DNA from 2 places in the Pseudoalteromonas sp. SD03 genome. Region 2 is predicted to be linked to the other one. Evidence: riboswitches for the same ligand, from Rfam matches in the RefSeq annotation. Region 2 holds a riboswitch; the other holds the start of a gene.
What was found. A riboswitch is a leader RNA that binds a small molecule or an ion and turns the genes downstream of it on or off. The one in region 2 is predicted to bind cyclic di-GMP.

Region 1 (7,704 bases), 460 kb from region 2:
TAACCTTCATTCATTTCCCTTTAATGCAAATGTAAAGTTAAGGCCAACAATTACGCGGTCAAATTCAATATTAGTTTGGGTTGAATTACGGTCAATAAAATCAACATAGCCGGTTACCATGCCAAAGTTACTGGCTAAATAATTTAAGCCAAGGCGCGCATTTTTAACTTTGTCTTTACGGTTAAAACTACCAGAGTACTGTTGATCAACATAATTAGCACTTACTACCGAGCTCAAAAAATCGCTCCAATCGTGCTGCCACGTTGCACCGTAAACACTTTCGCGAATGTAATCGCCTTCTAGCAATGGGTCTTTAGCGGCACGGCTAGTAACTAGTTGTAAGGTTGAATAAGTCAACGGCTTCCAAACTGCAGCAGCCTCCCAACTTAAACCACTAAAGTTATCACGCAGGTTTGACTCAAAATCTTTATTTTGATAACCCACTTTAAATGACCCAGTGGTAACGGCTGTGGCTTCCCACTCCATACCCAATAATACTTTTACGTCGTCTGAATCACGGGTAATACCGTTTGAGTCAATTACATCGTAACGGTAGTTTTCTTGTTTAACCTCTAAAAAGGCACGCGTACCAGCTTGGGTGTTGTAATAACCAATAATACCCAACATAGGTTTATCGTAATCGCGGTACTGCGATATGGCCGTAAAATTTTGGTAATTTTTGTTATAATAACCCGCTGTTAAAGCAACCTGAGCTTTAGAGCTTTGTGCGCCGTATTCGTAGCGAGCAGTTAGGTTTTGTTGCTGATAATTTACAAGCTCATCTAGAGCGCTGCCCTGGCCTTCAGTTAATCCGCCACCACGTGGCTCGTACAACCAGTCGGCATCACCAGTAACATCTAAACGGTGTTGACTAGTAAACTCTTTATGCACACCTGCGCCTACATTTACTTGAGTAAAGTTATCGGTTGTGTCTTTATTATGAAACGACGTGCTTGATGCAATATCAAACTTATAGCTATCTGGACCATCTTCAATTAAGGCATTTAAACTCGGCGCTATGTTCCATATTAAACGTGACTGAGTGGCAGACGGCGTCATAAAAAAGTTGTCGTTGCTGCTCACACCTAACTGTAGCGTAGGTGTAATCTCGGCGCCGTCTTTAGTCATTACACTGCCTGGTTGTAATTCTACCGCCAATGCAGGTGCACTTAAGCCCAACGCAACAAGTAAAGTGGTAATTGTATTAGTACGCATTTTCACTTTTAAATCCCTTAAAAATTGTCATAAAAATTATTTTTACATCAAACCATAAAGACCAATGTTTAATGTAATGTAGGTCGTATTCAACTCGCTTGGCCATTTTATCTAAAGTATCGGTTTCGCCGCGCCAGCCGTTAATTTGTGCCCAACCGGTAATACCCGGTTTGGTTTTATGCCTAAACATATAAAACTCTACTTTTTTTCGGTATTCTTCGTTGTGGGCAACCGCATGAGGCCTTGGGCCAACAATAGACATATCGCCTTTTAAAACATTTATAAACTGCGGCAGTTCGTCAAGGCTAGTGCGGCGCAAAAAGCCACCTAACGGAGTTATTCGGGCATCGTTTTTAGTTGCCTGAGTCACCACATCGCTGTTTTCGGTTACCGTCATCGAGCGGAACTTCCACACTTTTATTTTGCGGCCATCTAAGCCATAGCGATCTTGCTTAAATATAATAGGCCCTTTAGATGTCAGCTTTATGGCGGCAGCAATAGTCAATAATAGAGGGGTGATTAAAGTAACAATAATAGCCGAAACAACTATATCTTCTGTGCGCTTTATAAATTCATGAGCACCAATACACGGTGCTTCAAACACGCTTAATGTATCAACATCACCCACATGCTCAATGCGAGCATGTATTAAATTCGAGAGTAAAAAGTCAGGCACTATGTGCACGTCAACGGTGGTATCACCTAGCTGTAATAAAATATCAGCTATGCGTTTTTGTGCTTTCATGGGGAGCGCTATATACAGTATATCTATTTCACCATTACGAGCGGCATCTACTGCACTTTGTATACCGCCCTCAACACCCTGCTTTTCAAGTTGTTCAAATAAACGTTCAGGGCTTCTGTCATCGTAAAAACCTTTAAAGTTAAACCCAAGCTCATCGTGTTTGACTATTTCAGCATGTAAATAAGCAGCAGACTCTGTAGCACCAATAATGGCAACATTGCGTTGCGATAGTCCTAATTTACGACGGCTACGTTTATATAAATAAACCCCTAAACGCCAAACATATAAATACGCCACACTAAGCATAAACCAAATCGCGATTCCCACGCGAGAAAGTGACTCAGTAAACTTAAATAAAAAAGAAACAACCAGTAAAAACGCAAAGGCAATTAAAACACTACCCCAGGCACACATTACCATTGTTCTAAATTTGCCAGCTCGCCAAGAGCGATAGGTAGAAAAAAGCTCAGCGCTGTATAAATAGCTAAGTGCAACAGTTAGCGCAGAGGCGGCATAGATAGGAGTAAGTTTAAAACTATAGATTAAAGCAGCACACTGAAATGCTAAAAACAGCGCAAATATATCAAATAAACGGTAAAAATTGGCATCAGAAGAACCTGAAGGTTTGAATGTCCTTGAAGATGTCATACTACTGTTCCTTATAGAAGCCCAATATGGACTAAATCCCCTACACAACTAAACTAAATAATATCCCATCACACTTATTTATACAATATAAAAACCCGTATTTAAGTATTAAAAAAAGGCGCAGCTATATATTTAAAAACCAGCTATCGTAATTTAATAAATCAAATTAATTTTTGGGTTATCTCTATTATTTTCATTTAATTAGTTCATGTCTAATCTAAGAAATAATATTTTTATATTTAGAAGAATGTTAATCTGTTTGTTATCTGATGAATAAGAGCTAATATGAGTGGTAATTGAAAGGGCAAACTTGATGAAAGTCTTGGACGCAAAACTTCCGGCCTAACGAACTATCTGTGGTAGCGGGGTTGCAATACAGATATTTAATATCTTATTACTTATTACCTTTCTATGTAATTTCTAAGGTAATTGTGATGAATAAAAAATGTTTATTAATAATATTATTTTTAATATTAAACTCAACATTAACCCAATCGCAGACTGTTTACATTGCCCCTACCGGTAATGGTCACGGTTATTCTGTAGACACACCAGCACATATCAGTAAAATAAATCAGCTAATGATGGATACTGATGTTAATAAAGTCAATATTTTACCTGGAATATACCAACAAAATGATGCCCTTTATCTGTACGGTGGTAATCATCATGTCGAAGTCATCGGCATAGGAAAAGTAACCTTCAGAAGTGACTTTAACTACTACTCTGGAGGAAACTCTGGTTTGGTGATAGCAAGAAGTAACATTTCATTCGAAAATATATCTTTTTTAAATACTCGTTATTGTTTTAGGTTTAAAAATAATCCAGTAAGCAATGTATCCTTTAGAAGGATTAACGCTTTAAACACTTCAACCTGCATCGAGTTCGACTATGACTTAGATAAAACTGTTGCAGATATATCAATCAATGAGTTAAGTTCAGTAGGATATTATAAATCAGGCATTAGAATAAATGGCTCCAATACACAAAATATAAGTATTACAAATACTGTTATTAATGGATTGTCAACATCTACAGAGGAAGAACGCGACTGTTATATTTCTGGGCTAAGTATTAGTGGACAATCAAAAAATATATTTTTGGATAAAGTTTCTATTTTCAATAATATTGGCCGTGTTGATAACTGCGGAAGCTATCAACAAGGCGATGGTATAGTTGTTAACTCTGGTGCTCAAAATATATCAATTAATAATACAACAGTATCTAACAGTAGAGACGCAGATTTTGATATAAAGGGGTCCAATGTAACATTAAACAGAATTAAGTCACTATCTGGAAAAGGAACCAGATACAACTTAAAATTGTGGTTTAATAGTTTTACATGCGATGAATGCTACATAAATGCAGCAAATAGTTCTGTTATACAAACGGTAGGCTCAACAGTTAGATTAACAGATTCAACAATAAGAATTAAAGAAACATCGAAAATTTGCGACATAAGATACAATGACAATAATGCATCGACTGTTCGCTTTACAAACTCAGTATTTTTACTCGATGGTCAATTTAATGACATATTACCCCATTTAGAACAATGTAATTAACATACCCTTATTAACTTTTAAACCAATCCCAAACACCCAATGAAAATCCCTTAAACATATCTATTCCGAGAGCTGACTTAATCAAATATAAAAACAAAAAAGTAAGTACTGTTATTAGTGAAAAAACACCGATAAAAAATATAGCTTGCGCAACACTCGCTATTTTCTGTTCTTTAATACTCAGTACTCGCCTATTACGGCCAGCTAATAAAACATAGTAGTATCTATATCTAAATATTTTAATCACTCCCCTATAATCGATTACATGATTACCCCATTGTCTGGCTCCAATGGCTATTTTCAAGTGAGAGAGCTGTTCTTCTGTAAAACTATCCTGAATACTTTTAGGCATCCTTTCTAATAAACTTTTTACTGCAGGATCTGATCGTAATTCTGACAAAATAATTCTTACTTAGTTATAAAGATTTGATGTCTTTATTTAAACAAATAAAAAAGCCAATTAATAATTAATTGGCTTTTTTCAATTTAAAAACTTACTTTAGATTAGCAGAGCGAAAAGTGTTTGTTTTTTGCCAACTATTATCAAGCTGTGTTGGTAAAGTTCCATCTTGATTAATGTTAGTACCTGAGAATGAATGTTGATTCCAAATTCTTGTCGCAGGCGCAAATCTACAACTCGTGTTTGCATTTTCTAATACGGTTAACCCTGTATTTTTAGCTGACTCACCTAACCAAGAGTTACTCGCAGTTAGAATAATCTGTCCATTGCCGTCACCATTCAAATCTGCAACAAATGGGTATTCCCACAATGTAGCGTTACTGTTTTCTTTGCTGAAAAGAAGTGAACCATCATGAGCAAATATTTTAAATGACTCTTGATCATTATGCAGCACTTCAACTTTACCATCACCGTTAAAATCAAATAATGATAAACCCGTTTTTGAGCTACGGTCACTAATAGGGGCACGCCATTTTTCACTGTAACTGTAAACGCCCTCGTTCACTGTAACCTCAAAGGCCATAACACTTTCGCGGCCACTAACTACAACCTCTAAATTACCATTTCCATCTAAATCGGCAATAGCCAATGAACTGCTTCGATGAGTATTAGGTACAGAAATTGTCAAGTTAGGTGTAGAACCATCTAAAACTGATTGACCGTCATAAATGTTCAATCTAATTGACTCCGAAGAGTTTACATCAGCACCAAATTGAACAACATCAGGACTAGAGTCTTTATCAAAATCAGCAACAGCAGAAAATATTGGGTTATCTGATTCACTTATCATCTGATTCAAATCTTCAAGGACAATTAAACCCTCTATAGAGACACTCTCCTCGTCACTTTGCGAGCTTAATATATATAACTTCCCATTCGAAAGTATATCTAATTGATTATCGTTATTTGCATCAAACAATATTGAATCAGTACCGAATGAAGGAGCATCACTACCTGGCAATAATTTTACAAGAGGCCCTTGTAATCCATAAACCGTGTTCCCCATAATAAACTCTGCACCAGGGTTGCTAGAACTTAGTTCACCAACAACAATATTTCCCAAGGTACCGTCAGTATTATAAGAACGTTCTATAATACCTTGGGGTGAAATTACACCTACTTGATTTGAACTAATCGGGGCTATAACCTCAATTATTCCATCATTATCTAAATCGGCAGCTGCAAAGCTATATTTCCCAAGCGCAAACCCTGTAACCTCAAGGTTCCACATCTCGCTTCCGTCTTTACCATCGATCGCACGTATTACACCGCCTGAGTTTAAAGATGTGCCTGTATAGGTTGGGAAGATTAAGTCACTTATTCCATCGTTATTAATATCAATTGCAATTGGCGTTGCTAGTATTTGGTCATAGATTGGCAGATAATTAGCATTATCTCTATTCCAAGTATACTGCTCTGAAAGGTCTATGTTTTCACACAATGCGAGATCAGACTCTGGCAGATTGCCGTCAAATTCGCCACCTAGTAATGCCATCGAGCCATAAAAACTTTGACCAATTATAGGCATTTTTGCTGTACCGTACACACCTCTAATATCAGCATGTGGTGCTAATATTACACCCTGCCAGCGGTTGCCTTTAATATCTAACTTTTGGGCATTAGTAAAGTTAAATACTGTTTTACTTGCATGATGGCGTAAACGTGCAAAGCTCTTACCTTTTACAACTACGTTGTCATCACCTGTAATATTAAAAATTACAGTGGCATCCGCAGGAATACCCCATACTTTAAAAGTGTGCGCTTTAGCAAAGTCACGCGCATCTAAATTAAATACTTGTCTATCAGAACTGCCATCACCTTGTAAATAAAGGCCACCCCACTTACGGTATACAGTGCCTGTTTCATCTAGTTCACTTAATTGTGCACTTAAATCTTTGTAATATTGCTCTTGCTCATCAAAGTTAAATGGTAAAGCCGATTCATCTTGGTTAGAAAGTATTTTAGAGCCCCACTCCATACCCCAACGAACACTCCAGTGAATATCAGTACCGCCACCGGCTACCATGCTACCTACATATTGGCGACCATATTTAAAATCGATGATAGATTCACTAATTAAGTAATATTCTTCAGGGCTGTATGGGCGTGTGTAGCCTACGCTGTAGCCTTTAAGATCTATTTCACCTGCGGCGATAGCACCGTCAGCACGGCCAAAGTTCGATTTAAAATCATTAAAAACAAATGCAGAAAAATTATTGGCAACGCCTAAATCTGCAGCCAGTGTTGAAGAACTAGCTAAAGTAAGTGCGATCACTGCACTCAATTTTTTTAATTTTAATAGTGAGTTAGTCATTTTATCCCTCGAAAATGAAAAAGTGCATGAAGGCACCAAATTTAAGTCATTTGTTTAATGAAAGTTAATTCACCGAAACCTTGGTGAACATTATATACACAAATAAAATCAAAAGGAACAAAAAACACTACGAAAGTACTAATTTTCGGCATCTAAGAAGACACAAAAACATAATATCAATGAGTTACGAAAAAATAAAACTCAAAAAAGACGAATTAACCAAATTAAAATACTAGTAAATGTTAATTTAATGTTAATTAAAGGCGTTTTATTCAGTACGTATTTACCTTTGTCAAAATAAGACTGTAATATAAAGCAACTAAGGAGTTATTAAGTGATTTAAGCTCAGAAAAGGATAAACAGTGAAAATAGCTTTAGTTAAATCTCTAATGAGTTCTATTTTTTTCCATAAACAAGTACCTACATGAGATCAACCTAACCATGAACACAAAAATTATGCTTATTAAAGTAGATAGAGAAGCGCCTAAAGCACCGTACATATGAATTAAGAAGTACCCTAACAAGACATTAGTAGCTAACATTAAAAACAAACAATTCCTTTCTAATTTTTCTTTATTAGTCATAGTTAAAAGAGCACTAAGTGGCGCTCCTACAAACATGATTACTTGAGCAACAACTAAAATTAAAAATGTATTTTTGTATAGAAAATACTCTTCCCCCCACAAGGCTAATAATGGCGATAGAAAATAAGCAGCAATAATAATAATTAAACCAAAAAAGAAAAGTATCACTGTTG
Region 2 (7,704 bases):
TCTCGACCCGGGTCGACCAAGAAGTGCCCAACGGCTTATACAGCGCAGTTGCCTATGTACTGACCTATGTATTGCAACTAAAAGCATACAAGCAAGGACGTGGGCAAGCACCCGCAGCCTTACCTGAATTAACAATCCCTAAAAACTTACAGAAACCTTAGATGTTGGAGTTATAATTTGAACTGGCGCAGTTTTACTCAACCTTATACCGCTATTCCTATTTTGCTGTTAGCTGTTTTGTCGATGGTTATTTTGCCATTACCAGGATGGCTATTAGATGCATTATTCACTTTTAACATTGTATTGTCGGTGATTGTATTGTTAGTGGCGGTATCTACTAAAAAGCCGCTCGATTTTTCTGTATTTCCGACTATTTTGTTAGTCGCCACCTTGATGCGTTTAACACTAAACATTGCCTCAACACGTGTGGTATTGCTGCATGGCCATGAAGGCTCCGATGTGGCAGGTCGCGTTATCCAAGCGTTTGGTGAAGTGGTTATAGGCGGTAACTACGTCGTTGGTATTGTGGTGTTTGTTATTTTAATGGTGATTAACTTTGTGGTTATTACCAAAGGCGGTGAGCGTATTTCTGAGGTGGCTGCACGCTTTACTCTAGACGCTATGCCCGGTAAACAAATGGCAATTGACGCGGATTTAAATGCTGGATTAATTGGCCCTGAGCAAGCAAAAGAGCGACGCAGCACCATAGCCCAAGAGGCCGATTTTTATGGCTCTATGGATGGTGCCTCAAAGTTTGTGCGCGGTGATGCCATTGCCGGTTTAATTATTTTAGTGATTAACCTACTCGGTGGTGTATCAATAGGTGCTTTTCAACATGGTTTAAGTTTAGCCGAAGCGTTTCAACGTTTTGCCCTATTAACCATAGGTGATGGCTTAGTTGCACAAATCCCCTCGTTGCTGTTAGCCGTTGCTGCTGCAATTATTGTTACGCGAATGAACGATGAAGGTGATGTGAGTGAAGCAGTCGGTAAGCAGTTACTTGCCTCTCCGCGTGTTATTTTTACCGCCGCTTTAATCATGGTCACGCTTGGTATTGTGCCAGGGATGCCAACTGTCGCCTTTTTAGCATTTGCTGCGCCATTGTTTTATGTTGCTTGGCGATTGCAGCGCTCTCTCCCCGATAACTCCTTAATTGAAGCAGAGCAGATGACCGACACCATTTTAAGTGAGCAACAAGCTCACTTAGAGTGGGGAGATATTTCTCATGTTGATAAGCTGTCGGTTGAGCTTGGCTTTCGTTTGGTTTATTTAGCAGATAAAGACAAAGGGGAAGAGCTGGTAAAAACCTTAAGAGGTGTGCGTAAAAATCTCTCTGAACAACTTGGGTTTTTATTACCGGAGATCAGAATAAAAGATAACCTGAAACTAAATCCACAAGAATACAAAGTAAACTTAGCGGGTGTACCCGTTGCCAGTGCCAATGTGAATGCCAAAGAGTTACTGGCGTTAAATACCGGGGATGTATATGGCTCGCTAGATGGTGAAATAACCACCGACCCTGCTTATGGGCTTGAAGCTGTATGGATAAAAGATGACAGCAAAACCCAAGCGTTGAATATGGGCTACTCAGTGGTAGATTTAGGCACCATTATTGCCACACACACTGGTAAGGTGATCAAAGAGCATTTAGATGAGCTATTCAGTTATGAGGATGTACAAAAACTCAATGAGCGTTTAAAAGAGATTTCACCTAGCTTAGCGGAAACCTTCGAAAAAGCCTTACCCACTAACTTGCAGCTTAAAGTCATTCGTTTATTGCTTAAAGAGCACATTAGCATTAAAGATATTGTCACCATTGCAGGCACTTTAATTGACAGTGTTGAGGTAACTAAAGATCCTATTCTACTGGTTTCAGATGTGCGCTGTGCTTTGCAAAAAGTATTAGTAAAACAGGTAATGGGTAATCGTGATGAACTCAGTGCTTACAGCTTAGATGAAAAACTAGAAAGTACCTTACAAAGCTCACTCGACCAAGCGATGCAAGCAGGCAAAGTTGTACTGGATAGTTTTGCGGTTGACCCTAATTTACTAGGCCAATTTCAACGCACTATGCCACTGATTGTCGAAGATATGAAATCAAGAGGGGTAACACCTACATTAATTGTGGTGCCACAGTTACGACCCTTGCTGGCACGTTACGCCAAAACCTTTACTAAAGGCAGCTTAGTAGTTCTTTCTTATAATGAAATTCCAGATACCATTCGTGTTGATATACTCGGATCGTTGGGATAATTAGTTAGATTTCATCTATCAAATGAACTTAGCATGAATTTTGTAAGTAATATTTGCAATTAATTCTATTTAACTATAGTCTATTGTTTTTATTATACATAGTTACTAGTTTTTATGTTGGTAAAAAACAATGCATAAGTAAATTAAATGGCAAACTATGCGAAAGCATAGGACGCAAAGCTTCCAGTCTAAGGCAATCGCTACGATCGTGGGGTTACATTAACTTAGTGATATTAATTAATACCTTGTTTGTATTTGTTGTATTTCGCTATTCATTTAAAAAACTTAATTGTTCTCTAAACTTATACGGAATACTCATGAACGGATTTCCTAACATTATTAAATTTGCACTTCCTTGTGCATTATTTTTAACGCAATCAGGGCAGGCTGCAGAACAAAATCTGGTCCAAAGTTATGAAAACTCGACTTGGACTGTTAAGGGCGATTCTTTCGCTTGTTCGCTACAACAGCGCTTTGAAAATTATGCGTTGCTTGAAGTTAAAACCGTGCCAGCACAGCAGCAACAACTTGTGTTTACTTGGCTTTTAAAAGATAAGCCAATAACCCGCTTGCACGTTTCATCACGCAAAGCCGATTGGCAATCAGCAAATACAGTACTCACCCCACTTAACTTCACATCAACAGATATCGAAGACAATAAAGTGCAATTTTCAGCGGATGTAAGTGCTTTACTTCGTTTAATTAAGCAAGGTGGTTGGTTAGACACTTTAGTCAGCTTTAAAGATGAGCAGTTGCGCCTAACGTTTACCAATACCCATAGCGATGAAATAGTTGCAGATTATCAACAGTGTTTAAATAACCTTTCTCCGCTTTCTTGGGAGCAAGCACGTGATCATCAGTTACAGTTTGCCAGCGGGCAGCGCACGGTAACAGCTGAAAAAGACTTAAAATTTCTAAAGGATTTAGTGCGTTATATTTCTTTAGACAATCGCGTTAGTAAAGTACTTGTGGATGGCCACACCGATAATACAGGCTCGCCGCTATCTAATCGGCTGCTTTCAAAAGAAAGAGCGGATGACGTAGCTTCAAGACTCATTGAATTTGGTTTACCCAAAGACATGTTAGAAGTGAGAGCGCATGGTCAACGCTACCCCATTATTAAAAATTCAAAGCAGGGCGCATCGTCTAATCGCCGTGTTTTAGTTCGTCTTTTCAGACACTCAAGTTAATTGCATCGTAAGGGAATTATATGAGTCAAAGATACCTCTTATGGATCAGTGAACAACAGCCAACGCCTGAAATTCAGCAAGTTGTATTTGCCGAAAATTTTAAGTTTTTGCATACAAACTCCATCAGCGATGCGGTTAGTCACTGTCTTATTAATAAACCTGAGCTCGTGTTTGTTGATGCTGATACTCAACAACTCGAGCTGGTTGAATTAGTAAAATTACTGCGCAAAACATGCCCAACTTCACAAATTGTGACTTTAGTGGATTCATCGCAAAGTGAAATTGCTTCAAAAACAATTAATACCGGTGGCGCTGTTGATTATCTCTTAAAACCTTTCTTTGCTGAACAGCTTAAAAAAACAATCAGAAACACTGATTCAATGAAGCATGGGTTTGAAGATTTAATCGCTGTTTCTACTAAATCACAGCAAGTATTACGTTTAGCCAACCGCGCTGCACATACCTCAGCAGGCGTGTTAATCACCGGCGAGTCTGGAACAGGTAAAGAGAAGCTCGCGCACTTTATTCATAAAGCTTCAGATCGCAAAGATAAGCCATTTATTGCAGTTAACTGTGCTGCTATCCCAGAAAATATGCTCGAAGCTATGTTATTTGGATTTAATAAAGGTGCGTTTACCGGCGCTGTAAATACCCAGCCAGGCAAATTTGAAATAGCCAATGGCGGTACTATTTTACTCGATGAAATTACTGAGCTACCGCTCGATTTACAAGCTAAGTTACTGCGCGTATTGCAAGAGCGCGAAGTTGAAAGACTGGGTAGTCATCAAAAAATCAATTTAGATATACGCATTATTGCCGCCTCCAACCGCGTACTGCGTGAACAGGTTGAGCAAGGCGCTTTTCGTGAAGACTTATTTTATCGTTTAGATGTATTACCACTTAGTTGGCCTGCACTTCGGGATCGTGTTGATGACATCATCCCATTGGCTTATCACTTTATCAAAAAATATGGCAACTCTGAGTTTCATATTAGTAAACAAGCAGAAGATGTGATGCTTTGTTACAACTGGCCAGGGAATGTGCGTGAAATTGAAAACGTAATCCAACGCGCCTTAGTGATGGCAAGAGGGGCAGAGATTCAGGTTGAAGACTTAAATTTACCGCAATGCTCACCGGCGGCGGCAGCTTATTGTGCCACCCAGTTAAAAGAAAATAAAAAGCAGGCAGAATTTGATTACATATACAGTTTGTTGAGTCGATTTAAAGGGCATCGTACCCAAACAGCACAGGCGCTTGGGGTAACTACCCGAGCATTAAGATACAAAATTGCCGCAATGCGTGAATGCGGTATTGATATTGATGCAATTGCATAATTTGAAGGAAAAATAAAATGTCGCCAATTGAAAGTCAACAAATGATGCTGGGCAAAATGATGGACATGCAAAAAATTGCAGGTCCAGAAAGTATAGAGCCGGCTGCTATCAGTAATCAAAATGTAAATATTAGCGAAGATTTTAAGCATGTTATTCGCTCTATCAACGCCCAACAAAATATAGCTGGTGAGATGGTAAAAGCCGTTGATACCGGTGAAAGTGAAGACGTAGTAGGGGCGATGATTGCCAGTCAAAAAGCAGGGCTTAGTTTTTCTATGCTAATGGAAATGCGCAATAAAGTGCTCAATGGCATTGATGATGTCATGCGCATGTCACTGTAGAGGCTGATATGAAAGGAGAATTAGCAAAAGTACCTGAGCAAAATGAGAATAACCTAAAAGAAAGAGTGGTTAATCTCTCAAATAAATTAAATTTTGGTAGCTCAGGTGACAGAAGTGTCGCGACCATTGCTCTACTAGCGACATTAGTAGCGGCAACCATAGTCCTTATTTTATGGACATCGGCTAAAAACTACGTGCCGCTCTACGGTAACCAAGAAAGCTACGATAAAGCCAATATTTTAGAGATTTTAGATAAAGAGCAAATCACGTTTCGCATTGATACCGATAGCGGTAATATTTTGGTTCCTCAAGAAAAGCTGGCGGATGCACGTATTACGCTTGCAGCCAGAGGAATAAAAGCCTCTATGCCTGAGGGAATTGAAAATATTAGCGATAAAGTGTCTATGGGCACCAGTCAATTTATCGAATCTATGCAATACCAACATGCCTTAGAAGGTGAGCTGGCGCGCACCATTATTAACATGCAAGGTATTCGTAACGCGCGCGTACATTTAGCGGTACCTAAACGCAGCTTGTTTGTTGGTCGTACTGAGCAAAAAACCGCAGCGTCTGTGATGGTTGATTTAGCGCCAGGCCATGAGCTTAAACCAGAGCAAGTGGAAGCCATTATTGCACTGATTATTGGCAGTGTGCCAGGGCTTGATTCTCGTTCTGTGTCGGTGGTGGATCAGCGCGGTAAACTACTCAGCGGCGACTTATTTGATACTACGCCAGTAGGCAAAGAAACCGATAAAAAACTCGCCTTTATCGAAAAAGTTGAGCGCAACATAGAGCAACGTGCCTCTATTATGTTGTTGCCAATTTTAGGCGAAGGCAATTTTAGAATTCAGGTTTCAAGTGATGTTGACTTTAGCGTGGTTGAAGAAACCCGTGAAATGGTTGACCCACAAAATGTATTAACACAAGAGTTTATTAAATCTGATAGCACCATGGATCAGCTGGCGGCGGGCATTCCGGGTTCTTTAGCTAATGAGCCACCAGTGCCTAATGAACAAGCTGAAGATGAAAACAACGAGCGTACTTCACAACGAAGTGAGAGCAAGCGACAGTTTGAAAATGGCCGCTCAGTCACTCACACCCAATTTGAAGTAGGCCGAATTAAAAACATGAGCTTATCGGTACTTATTAATGAGCAAGTAGCAGGCACTGCTGATGGCTGGAGCGAAGAAAAGCTCGCTTCATTAGGTGAAATGGTAAAAAAAGCCACGGGGTTTAACGACGCACGCGGCGATCAATTCAACATAACCAGCTTTGCCTTTGTAGAACAAAAAATACTCGCCCCAGGTGAAGGCCTTGAGTGGTGGCAAATGCCAGAGCTTAAAGAGTATGCCCGTTATATTGTTGGTACTTTAATTAGTTTATTGCTGATTTTATTTGGTGTGCGTCCTTTAGTTAATCACTTAATTAAAGGCAAAAGTAACGACGCAAACAACGCCATGGCAACCACAGATAATGAGGTTAAGTCAGTCTCTGCAACAGAAAGACAAAGTAGTCCGCTTGATGACGCCATTAATGCGAAATCGCAAATAGAAAACTTAACTGCCAAAGAGGGCGCAAGCGAACATCAAAATATGTCGTTACCGCAAATAGGCAATGACTTTGAAGAACAGATAGCGCACATGCAGTTACTTGCTAATAAAGAAACCGAGCGTGTCACATCGGTGATAAAATATTGGGTAGAACAAGGAGTTGAAATTGAATCAAGAAAAGCTTGATAAAGGCTCACAATTACCGGCATTAGATCGTGCCGCTATTTTATTGCTAAGTATGGGCGAGGAAAACGCCGCCAGTGTTATTCGTAAATTAGGCCGCCGTGAAGTGCAGGCTATTTCTGAGCGCATGGCTAAAATTTCAAACGTTACTCAACATGATGTTGCAGGCACTTTGAGTGAATTTTTTGATTGCTACCGCAATGAAAGTGGCGTCAATGGTGCATCGCGTGTGTATTTAGAGCGAGCACTCGATAAAGCCGTCGGTAGAAAGCTTGCCAAAACTATGCTTGATGATATTTATGGTGGTGCCATGAATGACGATTTACGTCGTTTAGAGTGGATCCCGCCTGAACTTATCGTGCGCTTTTTAGAGCAAGAACACGTGCAAATGCAAGCGCTGTTTTTGGCTTTTTTACCGCCAGAGCAAGCCTCTGCCATTATTGTGCTGTTTCCAGAATCTAAACACGATGACTTACTGTATCGTATTGCGAGTCTTCGTGAAGTGAGTGAACACGTTATTGATGATGTGCGCTTAACGCTTGAATCGTGTATTGAATTTGTTGGTCGCCAAGTGGGCGCACAGGTTAATGGTGTCGATAAAGCAGTTGAAATTATGAATCGTTATAACGGTAATAAGAGCCAAATTATCGAACTAATGAAAAAACATAACACTAACGTAGCTGATGAAATACAAGAGAAAATGTACGACTTTGACAGCTTAATTAAGCAAACAGACGAGACACTAACCTTGTTGCTTAACGACATTCCTGATGAGTTATGGACGATGTCATTAAAGGGTGTGAACAGTGAGTTTTTAGCGCGTGTTTTAGGTGCACTACCTAAACGTTTAGCG

Region 1: it holds a riboswitch for cyclic di-GMP, as region 2 does, so the genes downstream of both, ABZP26_RS06960 (hypothetical protein) here and ABZP26_RS04805 (OmpA family protein) in region 2, are expected to answer to the same signal.

What each region holds. Positions count from the first base shown of each region.
Region 1 covers NZ_CP162514.1:1,486,994-1,494,697, reverse strand. The annotation lists gene ABZP26_RS06975 (polysaccharide biosynthesis/export family protein) at 1-10, opposite strand, end outside; gene ABZP26_RS06970 (outer membrane beta-barrel protein) at 7-1,221, opposite strand; gene ABZP26_RS06965 (undecaprenyl-phosphate glucose phosphotransferase) at 1,205-2,608, opposite strand; cyclic di-GMP riboswitch class I at 2,902-2,984, shown strand; gene ABZP26_RS06960 (hypothetical protein) at 3,043-4,173, shown strand; gene ABZP26_RS06955 (hypothetical protein) at 4,184-4,573, opposite strand; gene ABZP26_RS06950 (choice-of-anchor A family protein) at 4,668-6,947, opposite strand; gene ABZP26_RS06945 (oligosaccharide flippase family protein) at 7,334-7,704, opposite strand, start outside.
Region 2 covers NZ_CP162514.1:1,028,104-1,035,807, forward strand. The annotation lists gene flhB (flagellar biosynthesis protein FlhB) at 1-161, shown strand, start outside; gene flhA (flagellar biosynthesis protein FlhA) at 178-2,253, shown strand; cyclic di-GMP riboswitch class I at 2,393-2,475, shown strand; gene ABZP26_RS04805 (OmpA family protein) at 2,571-3,443, shown strand; gene ABZP26_RS04810 (sigma 54-interacting transcriptional regulator) at 3,464-4,777, shown strand; gene ABZP26_RS04815 (flagellar hook-basal body complex protein FliE) at 4,795-5,118, shown strand; gene fliF (flagellar basal-body MS-ring/collar protein FliF) at 5,127-6,854, shown strand; gene ABZP26_RS04825 (FliG C-terminal domain-containing protein) at 6,835-7,704, shown strand, end outside.